DNA from 4 places in the Paenibacillus sp. tmac-D7 genome. Region 4 is predicted to be linked to each of the others. Evidence: riboswitches for the same ligand, from Rfam matches in the RefSeq annotation. Region 4 holds a riboswitch; each other region holds the start of a gene.
What was found. Region 4 has a riboswitch for cyclic di-GMP ahead of FKP33_RS20855 (GspE/PulE family protein). Riboswitches for the same ligand answer to the same signal wherever they lie in the genome.
Positions count from the first base shown of each region.

Region 1: it holds a riboswitch for cyclic di-GMP, as region 4 does, so the genes downstream of both, FKP33_RS25030 (PilZ domain-containing protein) here and FKP33_RS20855 (GspE/PulE family protein) in region 4, are expected to answer to the same signal.
Region 2: it holds a riboswitch for cyclic di-GMP, as region 4 does, so the genes downstream of both, folE (GTP cyclohydrolase I FolE) here and FKP33_RS20855 (GspE/PulE family protein) in region 4, are expected to answer to the same signal.
Region 3: it holds a riboswitch for cyclic di-GMP, as region 4 does, so the genes downstream of both, FKP33_RS01875 (hypothetical protein) here and FKP33_RS20855 (GspE/PulE family protein) in region 4, are expected to answer to the same signal.

Region 1 is NZ_VIDW01000066.1:4,339-8,915, forward strand. Features, by position in the region: gene ychF (redox-regulated ATPase YchF) at 1-284, opposite strand, end outside; gene FKP33_RS25025 (peptidoglycan recognition protein family protein) at 421-1,137, opposite strand; gene FKP33_RS25030 (PilZ domain-containing protein) at 1,280-1,987, opposite strand; cyclic di-GMP riboswitch class I at 2,081-2,173, opposite strand; gene tadA (tRNA adenosine(34) deaminase TadA) at 2,520-2,987, shown strand; tRNA gene FKP33_RS25040 (tRNA-Pro) at 3,046-3,122, shown strand; partial or broken gene FKP33_RS25045 (amidase family protein) at 3,236-3,409, shown strand; gene FKP33_RS25050 (LiaI-LiaF-like domain-containing protein) at 3,495-4,157, opposite strand; gene FKP33_RS25055 (hypothetical protein) at 4,159-4,577, opposite strand, start outside.
Region 2 is NZ_VIDW01000003.1:143,210-147,786, reverse strand. Features, by position in the region: gene FKP33_RS03440 (SDR family oxidoreductase) at 1-480, opposite strand, end outside; gene FKP33_RS03435 (6-carboxytetrahydropterin synthase) at 482-1,297, opposite strand; gene folE (GTP cyclohydrolase I FolE) at 1,314-1,898, opposite strand; cyclic di-GMP riboswitch class I at 1,977-2,061, opposite strand; gene FKP33_RS03425 (CstA-like transporter-associated (seleno)protein) at 2,298-2,492, opposite strand; gene FKP33_RS03420 (carbon starvation CstA family protein) at 2,497-4,557, opposite strand.
Region 3 is NZ_VIDW01000002.1:79,257-83,833, reverse strand. Features, by position in the region: gene ytvI (sporulation integral membrane protein YtvI) at 1-949, opposite strand, end outside; gene FKP33_RS01885 (iron-sulfur cluster assembly accessory protein) at 1,111-1,413, shown strand; gene FKP33_RS01880 (YuzB family protein) at 1,470-1,691, shown strand; cyclic di-GMP riboswitch class I at 2,050-2,142, shown strand; gene FKP33_RS01875 (hypothetical protein) at 2,232-2,525, shown strand; gene FKP33_RS01870 (DUF2935 domain-containing protein) at 2,650-3,462, shown strand; gene FKP33_RS01865 (THUMP domain-containing class I SAM-dependent RNA methyltransferase) at 3,640-4,577, opposite strand, start outside.
Region 4 is NZ_VIDW01000038.1:29,956-34,532, reverse strand. Features, by position in the region: gene FKP33_RS20860 (type IV pilus twitching motility protein PilT) at 1-839, opposite strand, end outside; gene FKP33_RS20855 (GspE/PulE family protein) at 970-2,640, opposite strand; cyclic di-GMP riboswitch class II at 2,720-2,801, opposite strand; gene FKP33_RS20850 (metal-dependent hydrolase) at 2,931-3,893, opposite strand; gene FKP33_RS20845 (lysophospholipid acyltransferase family protein) at 3,913-4,577, opposite strand, start outside.

The sequences.
Region 1 (4,577 bases), on a different contig from region 4:
CGGATGTGGGCAAGGAACTTATTGCCGAGTCCCTCGCCTTGGCTTGCGCCCTTGACCAATCCGGCAATATCGACGAATTCGAACGCCGTAGGCACGATGCGATTCGGCACGACGATTTCCGCCAAGCGGGTCAAGCGCTCATCCGGCACCTCCACTACGCCGACATTCGGATCGATCGTGCAGAACGGATAGTTAGCCGACTCCGCACCGGCCTGTGTAATGGCGTTAAACAACGTAGATTTACCGACATTCGGCAAACCGACGATTCCACAAGAAAGACTCATATATAAACAGCTCCTTATGCTCTGAACGGAATTTCAAATCCTGACATTATATTATATCCCAAAAGTAGGCCCCGTGTCATCTCCCTATGGGAAAAACCCTCCTTCCATTCGGAAAGAGGGCATGGTGACGGGCGCGTTACTGCGGCGGCTGCCCCGAAATACGGCGAAGCTCATTGGCCAGCCTGTGGAACTCCGCCTTGGCCGCCTGATCTTCCGCTGTGAAATAGGAGGCTGATAGAAAGCCGATGATCTTGTTCGCATCCTCCGCGCTAATTCGTGTCTGCGGTTCCGGCGCGGGTTCCGTCACAAGGCTGGCCCGGTACTCGTTCACAACGTCCTGAACGAAGCTCTGGAACGTCTTGCCGAGCAGCCGCAGCGGCTCCTGCGGATCGCTTCTCCTTGCCGGATCCAGCATATAGTGCCCGACGATATCGGTAGCCGGGTTTAGTCCGTACCGGTAACAAGCATACGCAAGCACCCATACGTACCGCTTGTAAGATTCCGTCAAGCTGATCCTGCCTCCGTAACAAAGCTCCACCGCGCCCGCCGCGTCGTTGGCGTCGTCGCCGTAACGCGCGTTATCGGTCGTTACGTTGTACACGACGTGATAGGCAATCTCAGCCGGTCCGGTCAGGAACGGTATGCACTCGATGATCTGTTTATCGTCCACAAACAGATGCGCGGAAGATGACATTTCATTGCGGGTATTTTCAAAATAAGACACATTCGCTGCGGCCGTTGACCCCGGATTTCCCGTATCGTGGGCCACCATAAACCGGCAGCGGGCTAACGCCGTCTTCGGACGCCGCTGGCTCGGCCCCGTCAAATAGCGTGGAATGATCTCATATTTCATAACAAAAGCCACCGTGCTCACCACCCTGCGGACATTTCGGAAGGTCTCGGGCGCTGGGGGCCCCAGCCGATCCGACGAGAATCCTTGCCTTACGATCAGCATATGCGAGCGCCCTGCAAGAAGTCCGTGGCATTGCCGGCCTCTATTTGAATATACGTTTGTTAAAATCGTCCCGTTTCGAACTGAAATGGTTTTCCACTTGCTTTTTCAACACAAACGCCCGCAGCGCATTGGCTTTGTCCGTTGGCATGTCGATGTAACGCGCTCCGTAATAGATTACGGTTTCTCCCGGATCCAACCGTATGATCTCGACTTGGCACGGCATCTCGAAGCCCAGGTCCAGCCGAACGTCGGCCATAGCATGCTTGCTTAACTCAATATCGCTCGGCAAAATAAACCCGAGCCCGCTGATGCTAATATTTCGAACCTCCAGCGCGACATGCTCCTTCAACAATTGGATCTCCGCATTCGGTTCGCGGATCGAGAGCAGGTGTCCGTCATGTTTGACGTCGACCCGCGGGTTCTCCCGCTTCTCGGCGAACCGGTTCCGATTCTGAGGGGGGTTGATAACCATCAGCGCTCCTTGATCTTTAGCCACGACCGTCGATTGAAACGTATAGATTCCGCCGGGTGAATAGACCGTTAATTTAACCGTATCCCCAAGCTCGAACGCCTTGTATTCCGAAATCTCAACTTCAAGAATATCTCCCTCGGCATAAGTCAAAATGCCGGTCGAAACGAAATCCCGCTTCTCCACCGCCACCCGGCTGTTCAGCAGAATTCCGCTTGGGCTTCTATACGTTTCGTGGGTAAACTCGTAGGATATTTTTTCACTCGTAACGGACTTCATCACCTTCGTTACCACCTTTCGCTCTCATGTCTTCGGTAAAAAATAAGCTGCATCTCAACATGCGAGACTACAGTCTGTTCACCGGTGCGCCCAATCGGCGGCCAGGCTGTCGTCATCCACAATAAAGAAGACCTTAGACCCTAAGCTTTGCGTCCTTGCCTTTCGACAAGTTTGTCAAAAAAACGAATGATAACGACTATTTAACTAAACTTCACATCACCGAACTTGGGTACATATGCCCACATCTTGATCTCATTATAGGTGTTTCCTAAATTCCCTTCAAGAAAATTCACACTTTTCACAAAAAATTAACAGCGCTTTTCCGTAAAAAAATTATTCACATGTTAACCGTTCTGTGGATAACTTATATATCCACACCCGGACTTGCCCTACAAGCGCGATTTACCTACAATGGGGATAAGAAATTAATCCTATTTATCCACATACTTATCCACAGTATGTGAGTAAGAATGCTTGTTCGTTTTTCTTACCCGCAATCGACGAATGACTAATGATGAATGAGGTGTAACGATTGATAGCCATAGAAGAACACGAGTATTTTATGCGGGCGGCAATCGAAGAAGCGCGGAAAGCCGAAGCGAGCCGCGAAGTGCCGATCGGAGCGGTCATTGTTCGCGGCAGCGACATTATCGGCCGCGGTCATAACGTCCGGGAAACGGCCAAAGATCCGCTTGCCCACGCCGAACTGATCGCGATTAAACAAGCGAGCGAACAGCTGGACGCCTGGCGGTTGCTGGAATGCCGGCTTTATGTGACCCTTGAGCCGTGTCCGATGTGCGCCGGAGCGATCGTCCAGGCGCGAATTCCGCAAGTGATTTACGCATCCCCGGACCCGAAGGCCGGCTGCGCGGGGACGCTGATGAACCTGCTGCAGGAAGATAGATTTAACCATCGCGTCGACGTGATTCAAGGCGTTCTGCAGGAAGAATGCAGTTCCATGCTCACCCAATTTTTCCGCAGATTAAGGGGGAAGACGTAACCTAATTCCCTTTACAACGCCTATTTACCCATGCTAAAATATAATCGTTTCAGAAGTTCGAGACGTGGCTCAGCTTGGTAGAGCGCTTGGTTCGGGACCAAGAGGTCGCAGGTTCAAATCCTGTCGTCTCGACCATCCTATATGAACTACGAATTGCGGCGTAAACCGCAATTTTTTTATGCCCAAATTCCGATATCCCTCTCTTCTCCCGTTGTTTTCCCTCTCTCTCCCCTTCAGTCTATTTTGTTAGCCCGTTCTCCGGCTTCCCGGCTATCACTGTACCGGCCGGTTATACGACGGATGGCTTGGGGGTCGGCATCGAATTTTTGGGCCGTGCCTTCGATGAAGCAACCTTGATTAAACTGGCCTACGCTTATGAACAGGGCACCCATCACCGGAAGCCTCCCGTTCTGGTTCCTTAAGGCCAGGGTCCTAAACAATATCCCCTTCGTGCCGCTCTATTTCATACATAGCGGCCCGAAGGGGATTATTCGATATTTTCGACTCTTAGCCAGGGTTCGATTCGTTATGCGGGCCCTGCACTTCAACCTGCACGTCCTGCGGTAGCACTAACGTAACAGACATCTCCGGGTAGACCGAATTCAGGCCGCGGTAGACCGGAGGACGCTTCACCTGCACATACATCGTGTCGCCAACCGTTCGCACCGTGTAGAATTGCTCCTTGTCGACCGTCGGACGGTCTCCTTCCTGTACGCGGGTTCGGTAAGTGCCGAACAGGTGCATGGAACGCTCCGCCGTTTTGTCGATGCGAACCGGTTCGCCGGATGTTTGCACGACCAGCTTTTGGATGGCCGGATTTACCGGTTCCTGCAGTTCGGGCAAATCCGCCGTGACCTCGACTTCGCCTACGAGTTTGCGTACTTCATCCGTCACCCCGAGACCGGTCAGCATCGTAAACATGAAACAGCCGGCGAACAACACCCCGACGAACAGGACGCTCATCCAATCATACCGGATGACCTCGCTCTCTTTCTTGGCGATGAACACATACGCGAGGATCTCCAGGCCAAGCAGCACAAGGACAATCGGCCACCAGCGGATGAAGCTGGTGAATGCGCCAAGTCCCTGCCATTGCGATAAGAACAGGAGGACTCCGAAGCCGATCAGCGTGAGCCCCATCGACAACGTGCCTACGCGCCATTTTCTCAATCTACTCCCCCCGCTTCCCTTTCTTGCCGCCCCATAATAGGCGTATCCCCCCGCCAATCAGCAGTACCGAAACGATAAAGGTTTGAAAATAGGTATGGTACCAGTTCAACACCCGCGACCGTACTTCTCTCGGCAGCCAAAGATCAAGCATATTCAACAGCACCTGATCCAGCAAATAATACAAACCCAGACCAAGCAATCCGATTCCGATCCAACGCTGCCGGTGGACGAGCCAATCCACGATGGGTGCATCCGTCAACGGCTCCCTGCCGGATTTCGAGATCTGCTGCAGCGCGTCGAAGAAGCTGTAAAACCATAGAATCGGAATCAAGAACAAAAATAACGACAACCGGAGCGCATCCATAAAATAAACGCTGAACAGAAAAGCCGCCATCAGCTGCAATCCCCGTTTTTGCAGGC
Region 2 (4,577 bases), on a different contig from region 4:
GAATTTCGAAGCGGAGTAACCGCCGCAGCCGGGCAGTGCCGTCGTGCCGGCGACAGATACGACGTTAATCATTTTACCGGCACGGTTTTCAACCATATGCCTTCCGAAATATTGGCAGGCGAGGAACGTACCTTTCAAATTAACGGCGATCATTCGATCGAAATCGTCACTGGACATCGTCAACACCGATTCGAACACCCCTGTGCCCGCACTGTTGATGAGTGCATCAATGGTGCCGAACCGCGATATCGCCTCTTCGGCAAATCGGCTAACGCTTTCTTCATTCGTTACGTCCAAAGGTACGGCTAGCGTATTCGCATTCATCTGAGAGGCTGCCTGCTTTAATTCGGCTTCATGTCTTGCTCCCAGCACAAGATTCGCTCCCAATTGACTGAGCAATAATGCCGTTTCTTTGCCGATCCCGCGGGACGCCCCGGTAATTGCAACGGTTTTTCCTTGGAGCTGCAGAAAGTCAATCATCTCATTCACCCGGTCCGCAATACTCGAAATAATTTTTTTCCGTTTCCCACAGTCCGACTTTTCGGAGCTTGGGAAGATGCGGTCGCAGCATGTTGTAGATCACGAGCGCTACGACCTCGGATGTCGGATTCAACTCTTTAAATTCAGCCGTATCCAGGTTCAGATGCTTATGATCCAGCTTATCGAGCACTTCTCTTTCCACAATGGCATCCAAATCCGCCAAATTCATGATCATGCCCGTTACCGGATCCGGCTCGCCTTCGACGGTGACATCAAGGTAATAATTATGTCCGTGCCCATGCGGATTGTTGCATTTGCCGAACAATTTCTTATTCTCCTCCGGCGACAAATGCACGCTATGTAATCGGTGCGCAGCGCAAAAGTGATATTTGCGTGTAAGTCGTATCAAGCATCCCGCCTCCTTTACCGAACTTAAATAGTGGTTTTCATGTAATTGAATCCGGTGCAATTCGCAATCTTGAAACCGCTGTTCCAGCGAATTCCAGATGTACTCAACTACATTTTCCGTAGTCGGTATGCGATGCTGAAAATAGGAATGTTCACGGTCCAAAAACTTCCCGTCGAGCTCCTCTTCCACAAATGAACTCACGATTTGTTTAATATCCGTTGTATTGACAACAATCCCGGATTTTTCATTCAATCGTCCCTTGACCATCACTTCCAGCTTGTAATCGTGCCCATGGCCGCTGGAGTTGCTGCAGCGCCCGAAGACCCGGAGGTTTTCCTCTTCGCTCCACTGGGGAACCCGATAAACGTGAGTTGCCGAAAAATCGATTCTTCTCGATAAATAAAGCATTGCCGTTTCCCCCTTCCTAGGCTCTGGATATGGAACGGTCAAACTCTTCACAGAGCGAGACGTTGTCGGCAAATATCCCCTTCTTCACCGTTGTCACCGTAGACGTTCCCGGTTTTTTCACGCCCCGCGCGCACATGCATAAGTGAGTTCCCTCCACGGTTACGATGACACCCTTCGGCTTCAGCACATTCAATACGGCACTCGCAACTTGCTGCGTCATGCGCTCTTGCACCTGCGGACGCTGCGAGACCAGCTCTACCAATCTGGCAAATTTGCTTAAGCCGACGATTCTCCCATCCGGAATATATCCGATGTGCGCCTTTCCATAGAACGGGATCAGATGATGCTCGCAGAAGGTGTAATAAGTCATATCCTTTACGGTGATGATCCCGTCGTACTCCTCTTCGAACGTTGTCGTCAGCGCCGATTCCGGATTCACCCCCACACCTGAGAACACTTCCCGGTACATTTTCGCGACTCGTTTCGGTGTATCCAGCAGACCTTCCCGGTCCGGATTTTCCCCTATTTGCTCGAGAATCGTTCGAATGCTGTCTTCAAGAGCATCTTTACTTGCCAAATTGGTATTTGATCGTATGGTCATCTAGTATTTCCCTCCTTAGAAACAACAAAAAATCCAGTCCGAATAGAACTGGATTCGTATATACAGATCCGTCCCTAATTCGGCGGCCCAGCCGTCATAGCGTTACCGCCTTAGACCCGAAGCTTTGCGTCCCCACCTTTCGATGAGTTTGCCATTATCGTTAAGAATATAAGCCAAGTATAGTCTATTATACCTAGATAAGCAATGATTTCTTTATTGAAATCTTTGATATAACGACATTATTCGACGCTATATGAGAATAAAGTCGAAAAATACGTGATAATATCGCGCATTTTTTCGACATTTGATGCCAAAGCCGGATGAAGCCGCACAGGTTGCATAAACGAAGAGACGGGGCAAGACGGGCTGCATGCACCCGCCTTACTCCGTCTCTCCTTGTTAGCAGCAGCGATTGATCTTACCGCTTTCATAACGCTCGTGAAGCGACAGCATATAGAACTCCTTCTCCGTCAAAGGGGTTTCATGCGGATGGCGCTCTTGCTGATGCTTCAAGTATTTCTCATAGTCCGGAATACTGAAAATGACCTTGATTGTCGCTTTGGCCTTGCTGGCAAAGCTCGTTATCGTTCTCATGGCATCAGGCTCCAAAAGTAGATTTGACAAACGGCGCTTCTTTTAATACCGGTTTTTGTTTTTGGATCAAAATTTTGTACCAGACGCGTAAAGATTCAATAATCATCAGGATCACCACAATCTCGAAGAAGATCGTGAGGCCTGCATCGATATAGTTGTTCGTCACAATCTGATGCATGACGTCCATATTTTTGGCAGGCGCGATGACTTGCCCCTGATCGATCCCGTCCTGGTATTTCTTCGCAGCCGCCAAAAAGCCGATGCTTGCCTGAGAGGAGAACGTTTTTTGGAAACCGGCCGTTAATGTCGTTACCGCGAGGAACACGAACGGCACGATTCCTACCCAAGCGTAGCGGGCCTTGCCCATTTTGATCATAATCGTCGCCGCGACGGCGAGAGCGATGGCAGCCAACATTTGGTTCGCAATCCCGAACAGCGCCCACAACGAATTGATGCCGCCGAACGGATCGATGGCTCCTTGATACAAGAAGTAGCCCCAGGCCAAGCAAACAATAAACGAAGCCAGGAAATTATACTTGAACACTTTCGTTTGAGCAAACGGCTTGTAGAAGTTGCCGATCAAATCCTGAAGCATAAAGCGTCCTACCCGTGTGCCCGCATCCACAGCCGTTAAAATAAAGACCGCTTCGAACAAAATCGCGAAATGGTACCAGAATGCCTTGGCCCCGGCCAGGAACGTTGAAAAGATTTCCGCCATGCCGACGGCAAGCGTCGGCGCCCCGCCCGTTCTGGAGAGAATGGTGTTTTCACCGATTTCTTTGGCTGTGTTCGTAATTTGTTCCGGTGTCAGCGTGAAGCCCCAGGATGAAATTTTGGCGGCGACGGCAGCGGGATCGGTTCCAATAACGGCCGGCGACGAGTTCATAGCGAAGTAAATGCCGGGCTCCAAGGCGCACGCGGCGATCAAGGCCATGACGGCGACGAAGGATTCCGCGGCCATACCGGCATATCCGATGAAGGGCGCATGACTTTCTCTTTCGATCAGCTTTGGTGTCGTCCCGGAAGAAATCAGGGAATGAAAGCCGGAAACGGCGCCGCATGCTATGGTAATGAACAAGAACGGGAATAAATTGCCGGAGAATACGGGACCGGTCCCATCGATAAACTTGGTCACAGCCGGCATTTGCAGCTCCGGCAATGTCACCAAAATACCGCCCGCCAGTAAAATGATGACGCCGATTTTCAAGAAAGAGCTTAAATAATCTCGGGGTGCAAGCAGTACCCACACCGGCAAAATCGAAGCGATCAGGCCATATACGACCATCATCAGGGCGATCTGCGGCGCGGTGAAGGTGAACATCTTCGCCAGCACCGGATTGGCGGCAACAAATTGTCCTGCCCATAATACGATCATCAATAGAACAAAACCGATAATGGAGCCCTCAATGACTTTCCCCGGTCGAATAAATCGCATGTAGAAGCCCATGAAGATGGCGATCGGCATCGTCATGGCGATCGTAAACATTCCCCATGGAGACTCCGCCAACGCTTTCACGACGACGAGTCCAAGTACGGCGACGATGATAATGAGGATCGCCAGCGTTGCAATAGAAGCTAACGTGCCGCCGAATCGGCCGACTTCGTCTTTCGCCATCTGACCGAGCGACTTCCCGTCCCGCCGCATGGATCCGACAAGCGTGACGAAGTCCTGCACGCAGCCCGCAAGTACAGCTCCGATAATAATCCACAGAATGCTCGGCAAATACCCCATTTGTGCGGCCAAAATCGGACCGACCAGCGGACCGGCTCCGGCGATCGCCGCAAAGTGATGGCCGAAGAGCACGTATTTATTCGTCGGGACGTAGTCCTTGGAATCGTTATGCACATGGGCCGGCGTTGCCCGGTTGTCGTTTAATTCGTAGATCTTCCTGGCAATGAACCGGCTATAGAAACGGTAACCAAAAGCATAAGTGCAGATTGCGGCTATGATGAGCCAGGCCGCCGAAATTTTCTCGCCGTTCGCAAGCGCGAGCATCGCGAACCCTAGCGCGCCTAACGCCGCGATCAGCCCCCAAACCCCGTACGAAACCCATTTGTTTTTCATGATCCCACTCCTCGTAAGCG
Region 3 (4,577 bases), on a different contig from region 4:
GCATCGTGAAGGCAGACACGCCGAGGGAATCGCCCGTAATTTTCGGTTCCAGAATTTGTCTCGTTCCAATCACAACGACGAGCAGCACAGCCAGCCAAATCGCGAGCGTCGTTTGTCCGACGACCAGCAAGTAGATGATCCATGGAATGAACAGCGTCGAAACGCCGAGCAGCGGGAGCACGTCGAAGATGGCCGCCAAGAGCGCGATCGAGAAGGCGTTGTTGACGTTCAATATAAGCAGCGCGATGAAGATGACGATAAAGGTCAGGCTGATCAGCTTCGCCTGCGCTTTAAGGTAGGTGACGATGCCCAGCAGCACGTTCTCGCGGAGGAAGTGGAACGCTTTTTTAAACGTTTTCGGCGTTTTGTCCGAAGCGATCCGCTTCCAGGATTCGATCTCGATGCTCAGGAAATAGGCCAAAATAATACCGATCACGAAGTTCACGACGAACGTGGAGAACGAGGTCAGCATGGCGAACAAGCTCGTTAAGAACGTACGGGCGATTTCGGTCGTCTTCTGAATGATCTCCGCGGAGTACTCCTTGGCCTTCTCCACTAAATTCAAATCGACCGGAAGCGTCCCGATCAGTGACTGTACCTGGTCGGAGCGGTTGATGAGCTCTTGCTCCAGAACGACGGCGTAATCGGGCAGCTTGTCGGCGAGATTGATGATCTGGGTCGTGAAGATCGCGCCGAGTCCGGTCATGGCACCTAGAATGACCATCACGAAGACGAGGGTGGAGATGGCGGAAGCGATCGATTTCTTCAACCCGCGCCGGTTCAGGAACTTGGCGAACGGCTCGATGATCAAGTAAATGACGAACGCGAGGAAAATCGGGGTCGCGATCCGATACAGATGGCTGAAGGCGAACATGAACAAATATACGGTAAGCACGAGCAGCGCAATATCGATAATCGTTTTGTAATATTTGCGATAAAAGGGAATCATTCGTTAACCTCCATTCATTATCTTCCATATTAAAAGACACCGACTTGATTCGCAAGTGAGGCCGGCTTGTACATACATACGGAAACAGCGAAGAACGGTTGCTTTCGGCGGCCCGATTCTATACAATAAGAAAAAACGCACAGTAGGAGAAGTGACTGGACATGAAATGCAAGATTTCGCGCAATGCGGCCAAAGTGTTGTTGGCCGAGATGGAGCAAGAAGAGAATAAAGAATTAAAGCTTCGCGTGTATGTGACTCATGCGCATGGCGACCATGCCCACTACGGACTCAGCATGGATACGCCGACCGAGAACGATGTCGTCGTTTCGACAGATAAAGGAATCGACGTTATTCTGCAAAAGGACGAGCCGCTGCTCGACGGCGTTCGGATCGATTATTTCTATGTGCCGGAAGAAGGATTCGCGGTAACGAATCCAAGCAAGGGCAATAACGGGGACCACTAGCACATCGTTCACAGGGAGTTCCCCGGTGTCAGCCGCTTGAAGAAAGGAATTACCGCATGGTCAACGATATTCGCGTTTGCGACAAATGCAAACATATGAGAATGAAAACCGCCGTTCCGAAGCTGCAGAAGCTTGTGCCCGACGCCGAGATCAAAGTCGGCTGCAAGTCTTATTGCGGCCCGTGCTCGCGGTTTGCCTTCATCTTCATTAACGGCCGGTATGTAACCGGCAAGACGGAAGACGAAGCGATCGAGAAGGCGAGCAAATACGTGAAATAAATCATGCAAGAAGATCAGATCCTCGGGCCTCAGGGCACCGGGGATTTTTGATTTGACGCCGGAAGGGATGCGCGGCACGAATTTCGGCGTCCAGACATGATCCGGGGGCGGCCAATTTCCGGGACCGGTAATCGGGGCTATGTGCTCGGTCAATGGGGCGGAGGCCCGCTTTTTGTAACGGTTGCCATGATCGCGTTGACGGGTATCATTTTTTACTGGAAAGGGTACCGGTTATTCAAAATCATACAAAATTCCCAAATTTTTTTATGAAAATGGGATGAAAGAACTATGTATTCGTGACCTTCTATCTTATATTCTTAATAAAGAACATCTCCATGAACAGACACAATTCGAGCGCACTCGATAAGGGCAACCCGGACGAAAGTCTGCGGACGCAAAGCTATAGGGGCTTAGGCGCAGGAGAGCAGCGCTATGCCAGCCAGTTGTCGAAGGCACGGAGTGATCGCGATCCTTTCAACAGCGGCTCCCGACCAGGGGAGCTTTTTTTGGTGTGAATAGATGAAGGAGGAGAACCCGGCGATGGACCAGGAACGCAGCATCTTAAATAAGAAGGGGTTTTACACGAAAATCGGCGATGATTTCATCGGAGTCTTCCTATCTGCTGAAGGACCGAAATTGTTCATAAATCGTGACGTGTACGAGCTGACGTCCCCGCATTGGGATGTCGAGATGATTCGCGGGCGCAGCCGGCAAATCATCACGTTTTACTGGATGGGCGAAGTGAAGCTCTCGATCTGCTGCGAATCGAACCACGACGTATTTCTACCGTTGTTCGATTACTTGATGTGCCGTCCTCAGCTGAAGCACGCTTAGTATAGCTTAGGCAGCGAACGACTGCGGCTTTCTTTGAACCCGATTGGGCCTCTGAGCATACGATGTGGGGTGGCCGGATCATTCCCATCCGGCACGGAACAATCGGATCATTGGAGGCATGTTTGTGAAAAACTCGGAGGTTATCGAGTCGGCGTTATTTGAACATCGGTTTTGGCTTCAGGTGCTCGGTGATCATGCCAGGTTCATCCGGGTAAGCTTGCCGGTCGATGAACGGGAAGAGGCGCAGCGGGCGCTCGGCTTCGTTCAAGCATTCGACGACTTGCTGAAGAAGGCGCGTTCGGATAAGTTCCCGGCAGAGGCGGGAGCTTTGACGCAGGATGCGTACGGGCTGACACAAGACCTTCGCGCGTTCAAGCTGCGCTTGCTGGAGCGGCATTTGATCGGCAAGATCGCAATCCAGCTGCCGCCCGCGTTCTTGAGCCATATGGTGAACGAAGCAGAGGAGTATTTACGCGTACTGGGGTACTTGTTATCCGGGCGCCCGGCGCCGGTATTCGATGCGGTGCACCACCACATCGTATGGCTCCAGGACGCCTACGGCCATGCGGGCTCCATTGCAGCCGGCTTGGATATGACGGAATCCCGTTTGGTGGAACTGGCCAGATCGTTCGACCGGCAATTCCGCGAGTATTACCTGAAAGCGGTGGAACTGGCGGGCTTTCTGCGCACGAACATCAAGAAATTCCCGGCTTTAGCCCGGTTTAATAAAGAGGTTGAGCTTGAAATGACGCTGTTCAAGCAGTTTCTGAGCGAGCTGGAAGAGCTCCGTTTAAGCGGGCAGGCGCTCGGTGTGCTTTCGCCCTTGATGGCGGATCACATGGCTCGGGAGGAGTGTTATTACTTGCTTAAGCTGTCTCAGGTGTCGGAAATCAAAGCGATGAGCTGCGATCCGACGAAGCCGAGGACGGAAGTGTAACGAAACCCTATCGGCCGACGCCGGCAGCGCATCCGTTTACCGGGGAACGTACCCCGAAGACGGATGCGTTTTTTTGCATGGTTTACGCGCTGGAAGGGCGCATGCCAAAAAAAGCTTAGGAGCGTCTGCCCTAAGCTTTTTTTGGCTGCTCCTCACAGCGTATAGGCGCAATCTGCATTAATTCCCGCTCGTACTCGAATCCTTCCGCCAGCCGAACAAGCCGCCCGGGGCGAAAAATTGGTATAACGCGCATTCGATGCGTCCGTTAAACAGCTTGCGCTTCTTATCGGCTTTTCGCCCGAGATAATGCTCCATTTGCTTGCTCGGGCTGAGGATGAAGGCCGACCAGTTCGGCAGCTGCTTATGCATCTGCCCGAATTGGCGCAGCGCGCGTTCGACTTCTTCGCGGTCGCCGAGCCTTTCGCCGTATGGCGGGTTCGTGATCAGGCAGCCGTAATCGCCGGCCGGCAGCGCTTTGCTGACCGGAAGCGTATGGAAGCGAAGCTCCTTGGCGAGGCCTGCGGATTTGGCTGCAGCTAACGCCACTTCGATGGCGGCGGGGTCGATGTCCGAGCCGCCGATTTGCAGCGGGATATCGTCCTTGACCAGATCAAAGGCTTCCTCCCGTGCTTCGCTCCATAACGCTTCCGAAATCACAGGCCAGCTCTCCGCGTTGAAGCTGCGCCGCAGGCCGGGGGCTATATTCCAGCCGATCATCGCCGCTTCGATCGGGATCGTGCCGGAGCCGCAGAACGGGTCGTAGAGCGGCCGTTCAGGCTGCCAACGGCTGAGCAGCACCATGGCGGCCGCCATCGTTTCCTTCAGCGGCGCTTCCGTCACCAATTTGCGGTAGCCTCTCTTATGCAGTCCGGGACCGGTCGTATCCAGCGTGATCGTGGCGATGTCATTGAGCAGCGACACCTCAATCACGTAACGGCCTTCGGTTTCGCGGAACCATTCCGTGCCGTACCGCTGCTTCATGCTTTCCACGACCGCTTTCTTCACGATGCCTTGGCAAGCGGGGACGCTGGACAATTGCGATTTGTGCGAACGTCCTTCGACGGGGAACTCTCCGTCTTCCGGAATCCAGTCCGGCCAAGGCAGCGCTTTGACGC
Region 4 (4,577 bases):
GCAGCGACACGGCCTTGTCCGTCAGCCGTCGGCAGGAGACGCTGCGCCATAACGCCGAGCAGCACCGAAGCAAGCTGGACGCGAATTTGCTGCTGCGACTCCGGAGGGAATACGTCGATCACGCGATCTATCGTTTGCGGCGCATCCGCGGTATGTAACGTTCCGAACACCAGGTGACCGGTTTCGGCCGCCGTGATGGCGGTGCTGATCGTCTCTAAGTCGCGCATCTCGCCGACCAGGATGACGTCGGGATCCTGACGCAGAGCGGCACGCAAGCCGCTCGCGAACGAAGCGGTGTCAACGCCGATTTCACGCTGGTTGACAATGCAGGATTTATGGTTGTGAACAAACTCGATCGGGTCTTCGAGCGTAATAATGTGATCGTTGCGGGTCCGGTTGATGTAGTCCAGAATCGCCGCCAGCGTCGTCGATTTCCCGCTTCCCGTCGGCCCCGTGACCAGGAGCAGGCCCTGCGGCTTCTTCGCGAACTCTTCGGCCATCGCTGGCAGCCCGAGCGCTTCCATCTGCGGGATTTTGCTCGGAATCAGGCGGATCGTCAAGCTGACGTTTCCCTTCTGTTGAAAAGCGTTGACACGATACCGGGACACATCCGGTATTCCATAGGAAAAGTCCAGGTCGCCCTTGCTCATAAACGATTGATACTGTTCGTTCGTCATCAGCTCCCGGGCCAGCTCGACCGTGCGGGCAGGCGTCAGCACCTCGCCGTTAACCGGCTTGAGATCGCCGTGAATCCGAAACACGGCCGGCGAATGTACGGTAATATGAATATCTGAAGCTTTCTTCTCATAAGCCAGCTTCAACAAGTCAATTACGCTCAAATCAGACCCCTCAATTTCCCATTTATTATCATTATACGCATAATCCGGGTGATCTGCCATTAAATATTAGTTAATTCGAACTATTTCTTTATAGCGAACGTACATCTATAGAACTATGTATTAGAAATGCTTATGATTCATTCCCGATCACTCTGAATATTTCAGACAGCGTCGTATAACCCGCAGCCGCTTTCGCAAGCCCATCCTTGACAAGCGGGACATAAGACTGGGTCAGCGCATAGGCGCGGTAATCGCTGTCCGGCCTCTTCTGCAGGATCATGGACCGGAGCGTATCGTCGAGCGTCAAGATTTCATGAATCGCCAGCCGTCCCCGATACCCGCTGCGGCCGCATTCTGCGCAGCCTTGGCCCTTCTTCAACGTTTGCGCCTCAAAACCGTGAGCCTCGAACAGCTTCCGTTCATCCTCGGACGGCGAATACGCTACGGAACACGAAGGACAAACTCGCCTCACCAAGCGCTGAGCGACGATGCTGTTGACCGACGAAGAGACGAGGAACGGTTCGACGCCCATATCGATCAGCCGGGTGATGGCGTTCACGGCACTGTTCGTATGCAGCGTACTCAACACCATATGACCGGTCATCGCGGCGCGGACAGCGATCTCCGCCGTTTCCACATCGCGGATTTCTCCGATCATGACGATGTTCGGATCTTGACGAAGAATCGCCCGCAGTCCCCGGGCGAAACTTAAACCGGTTACCGGATTGACCTGAACCTGGTTAATGCCTTGCAGCTGATACTCCACCGGATCCTCAATCGTAATGATGTTGACGTCCTCATGATTAAGCCTCGACAAAGCGGAATACAGCGTGGTCGTCTTCCCGCTTCCCGTCGGCCCCGTAATCAGTACGACACCGTGCGCGCCTTGAATCCCTTTCATAAACAATCCCAAGTTATGCTCCGAAAGCCCGAGCTTTTCGATATCCGTAAGGGCGCTGCCGAGGTCGAGCACCCGCATCACGACCTTCTCGCCGTGAATAGTCGGGAGCGTGGAGATCCGAATATCGACCTTCCGGAATTCAATATCCATCTCCACCCGGCCATCCTGCGGCAGACGTCGTTCGGCGACGTTCAAGTTCGCCATGATCTTGACCCTGGCAATAATGACGCTCTGCATGTGAGGCGGCAGTGAACGCTCCGTACGCATAACGCCGTCCACCCTGTACCTGATGCGAAGACTGTCTTCCTGCGGATCAATGTGAATGTCGCTGGCGCCGATCTGAACCGCTTGAATTATAATCTGATTCACGGTCTTGACAACCGGCGAATCGTCGTCTTCCCGGGTCTGCGGCCTCGCTTCCTCGCTCTCCCGGTTCTGCAGGATTTGACTGATCTGCTCGACCGATTCCTGCAAGCCGTAATAACGCTTGATCGCCCGCTGCAGCTCGTCCCGAGCCGCAATAGTCGGTTCGATGCGAAGTCCCGTGCTCATGCGCAGCTCGTCGATGGCGAAATAATCGAGCGGGTCGGCCATCGCCAGAATCAGCTTGTTGCCTTCCGTACGCACCGGGAGCACTTGATGCTGTTCGGCAAGCCGCTGAGGAATAAGATTAATGACCTTCGGATCGATCTTTTGGCGATATAACTGGATGTGAGGGATGCCCAGCTGGAACTCGAGCACTTCGATCAATTGCTGTTCGGTGATGTAGTTGCGGTTAATAAGAAATTCGCCGAGCCGCATCTTCGTTTCCCGCTGTTCCTGCAGAGCCGTCGACAGCTGCTCTGGAGTCAACAGCCCCGCCTCCACGAGCAGGTCGCCGATCCGTTTCCGTAGAGCCACTACGCGTTCCCCCCGATCCGAATATGTACCCAAGCCCCAAACGATAAAGTCCTTGAAAACAAAAACAACCCGACTTCAAAAAGTCAGGTCGGTTGCGCTAGTTGCTCACAGCTGTCCAAGCGCCCACATGAAGACAGCCGTTCATCGCATCATCTGAAGAAATAATATGAAAATCATGCCCTATCTACTATTATTTAAGCACAATTCATACGAAGTCGTCAATGAAAAATAGATCTTAAACCCTATTATTTCGTCATAATTCGACAAATATTATTCGAATTTGCCCTAGACTAGACGAATGGCGGGGCCCACGCTTTCTTTTTCCAGCCGAAGGAATAACCCGTCACTTTCATATCGCGATCCAGCATCACATCGACACCGAACGGCAGCTGATGATTATACCAGAAGCGGACATCCCTCCACTTCACGACATAACCGTCCTGTCCTGCCGAACAAGAGACATGAATCCGCTGCGCAAACTGCAGGAAGGCTCTTACGCCGTCCGTTGACTTGGAAGCCTCGACAATCGAATCGAATGCTTCCTTGACGTAGATGTCTTTCACCTCGACATGCTTCCCCCGCACATGACCTGTATAAAAGCAATCCTCCGTTTCCACCACGAACTGCCATCGAAACCAGTGAAACCCGGGCGCAACCTGATAAATGCCTTCGTAAGGCAGCTGGTGCCGGACGCGAGCTACGACGCGGAGGTGATGTGCCGCGCGGACTGCGATATATCCCGCCGTCACCGCATAAACGGCCACAAACAACAGGCCCGGATTCGTCCCCGACGCTATCCACCATAGAACGCCCCCGGCATGCAGGGCAAACAGGAACGGATCGAAAATCGATAATACGTCCAGATGCTGCCACTTTCGGGTAAACGGACGAAAGCACTGAACGCCGTAAGCGTTAAACCAGTCCAGCAATACGTGGAAACCTACCGCGGCAAATATCCAGGCCAGCAGCAGGCCGACATGCGCCCACACCCCGAACGTCCAGGCGATCGGCAGCGCCAACACTAGCGGCCAAACGAACAGCGCCGGCAGCGAATGCGTTACGCCGCGATGCACCCGAATATAGGTCGAGTAACCGCGAACTCTCGCCAATGTATCGAAATCCGGCGCTTGCGAACCGACCATCGTCGCCGTCAGCATCGCTTGAAACAAAACCGGATCAGCGGACACCTCCGGATGTAGCATGGCCAAGCCCGTCAGCGTCGTCCCGAATAACAGATGGCTACCCGTATCCATCTCGGACACCCCCTGCCGTTTAGGCGGAATGCGTTTCTTTCCCTGCGTCTTGTTCCGCTTCAGTACGGCATTCCTGCTCCCACCGTTCCTGAGCGTTAAACCAATAAAACCATTGCGCCGGATGTTCGCGTATCACGCGTTCCATGAACCGATTCAACAAACGGGTCGCCTCGGAACGGGTGGAACGGCTGAAAGACGAGGATAAGTGAAGCGCCGGTTCAAACGTTAACCGGTGAACAAACCCGCGATCCCGCCGCCCGTAGAACGGAACAAGCGGCGCCTGTTGTTCAATCGCCAGCGTCGAAGCGCCTTGCGGCGTCCGGGTCTGCTTGCCGAAAAACCGTGAGGGCGGGAATGTCGGACGCCAGAAATCGCCTAACAAAAATACGATGCCTCCGTTATGAAGATGCTTCTTCAGTTTACGAAGCAGCTCCAATGACGGCGTTCGATCATAATCAAGCCCGGGACAACCAAGCGCTTGAAATTTTAAATAGAACGGTCTTAGCTCCTCGCTGCCTGCAGTCGCAACCGTCAAGCAATCGTACTTCTGACATAGATACCAATAGTAGTAAAAAAAGTTGCCGCAATGCGGTGTATACACGATCGCACCTCGGCCCAGGCGGAGCGCTTCTTCCAAGCAGGCTTCGCCTTCTACCCGGAAACGTCCGGTTCCGCCGGCCGGCA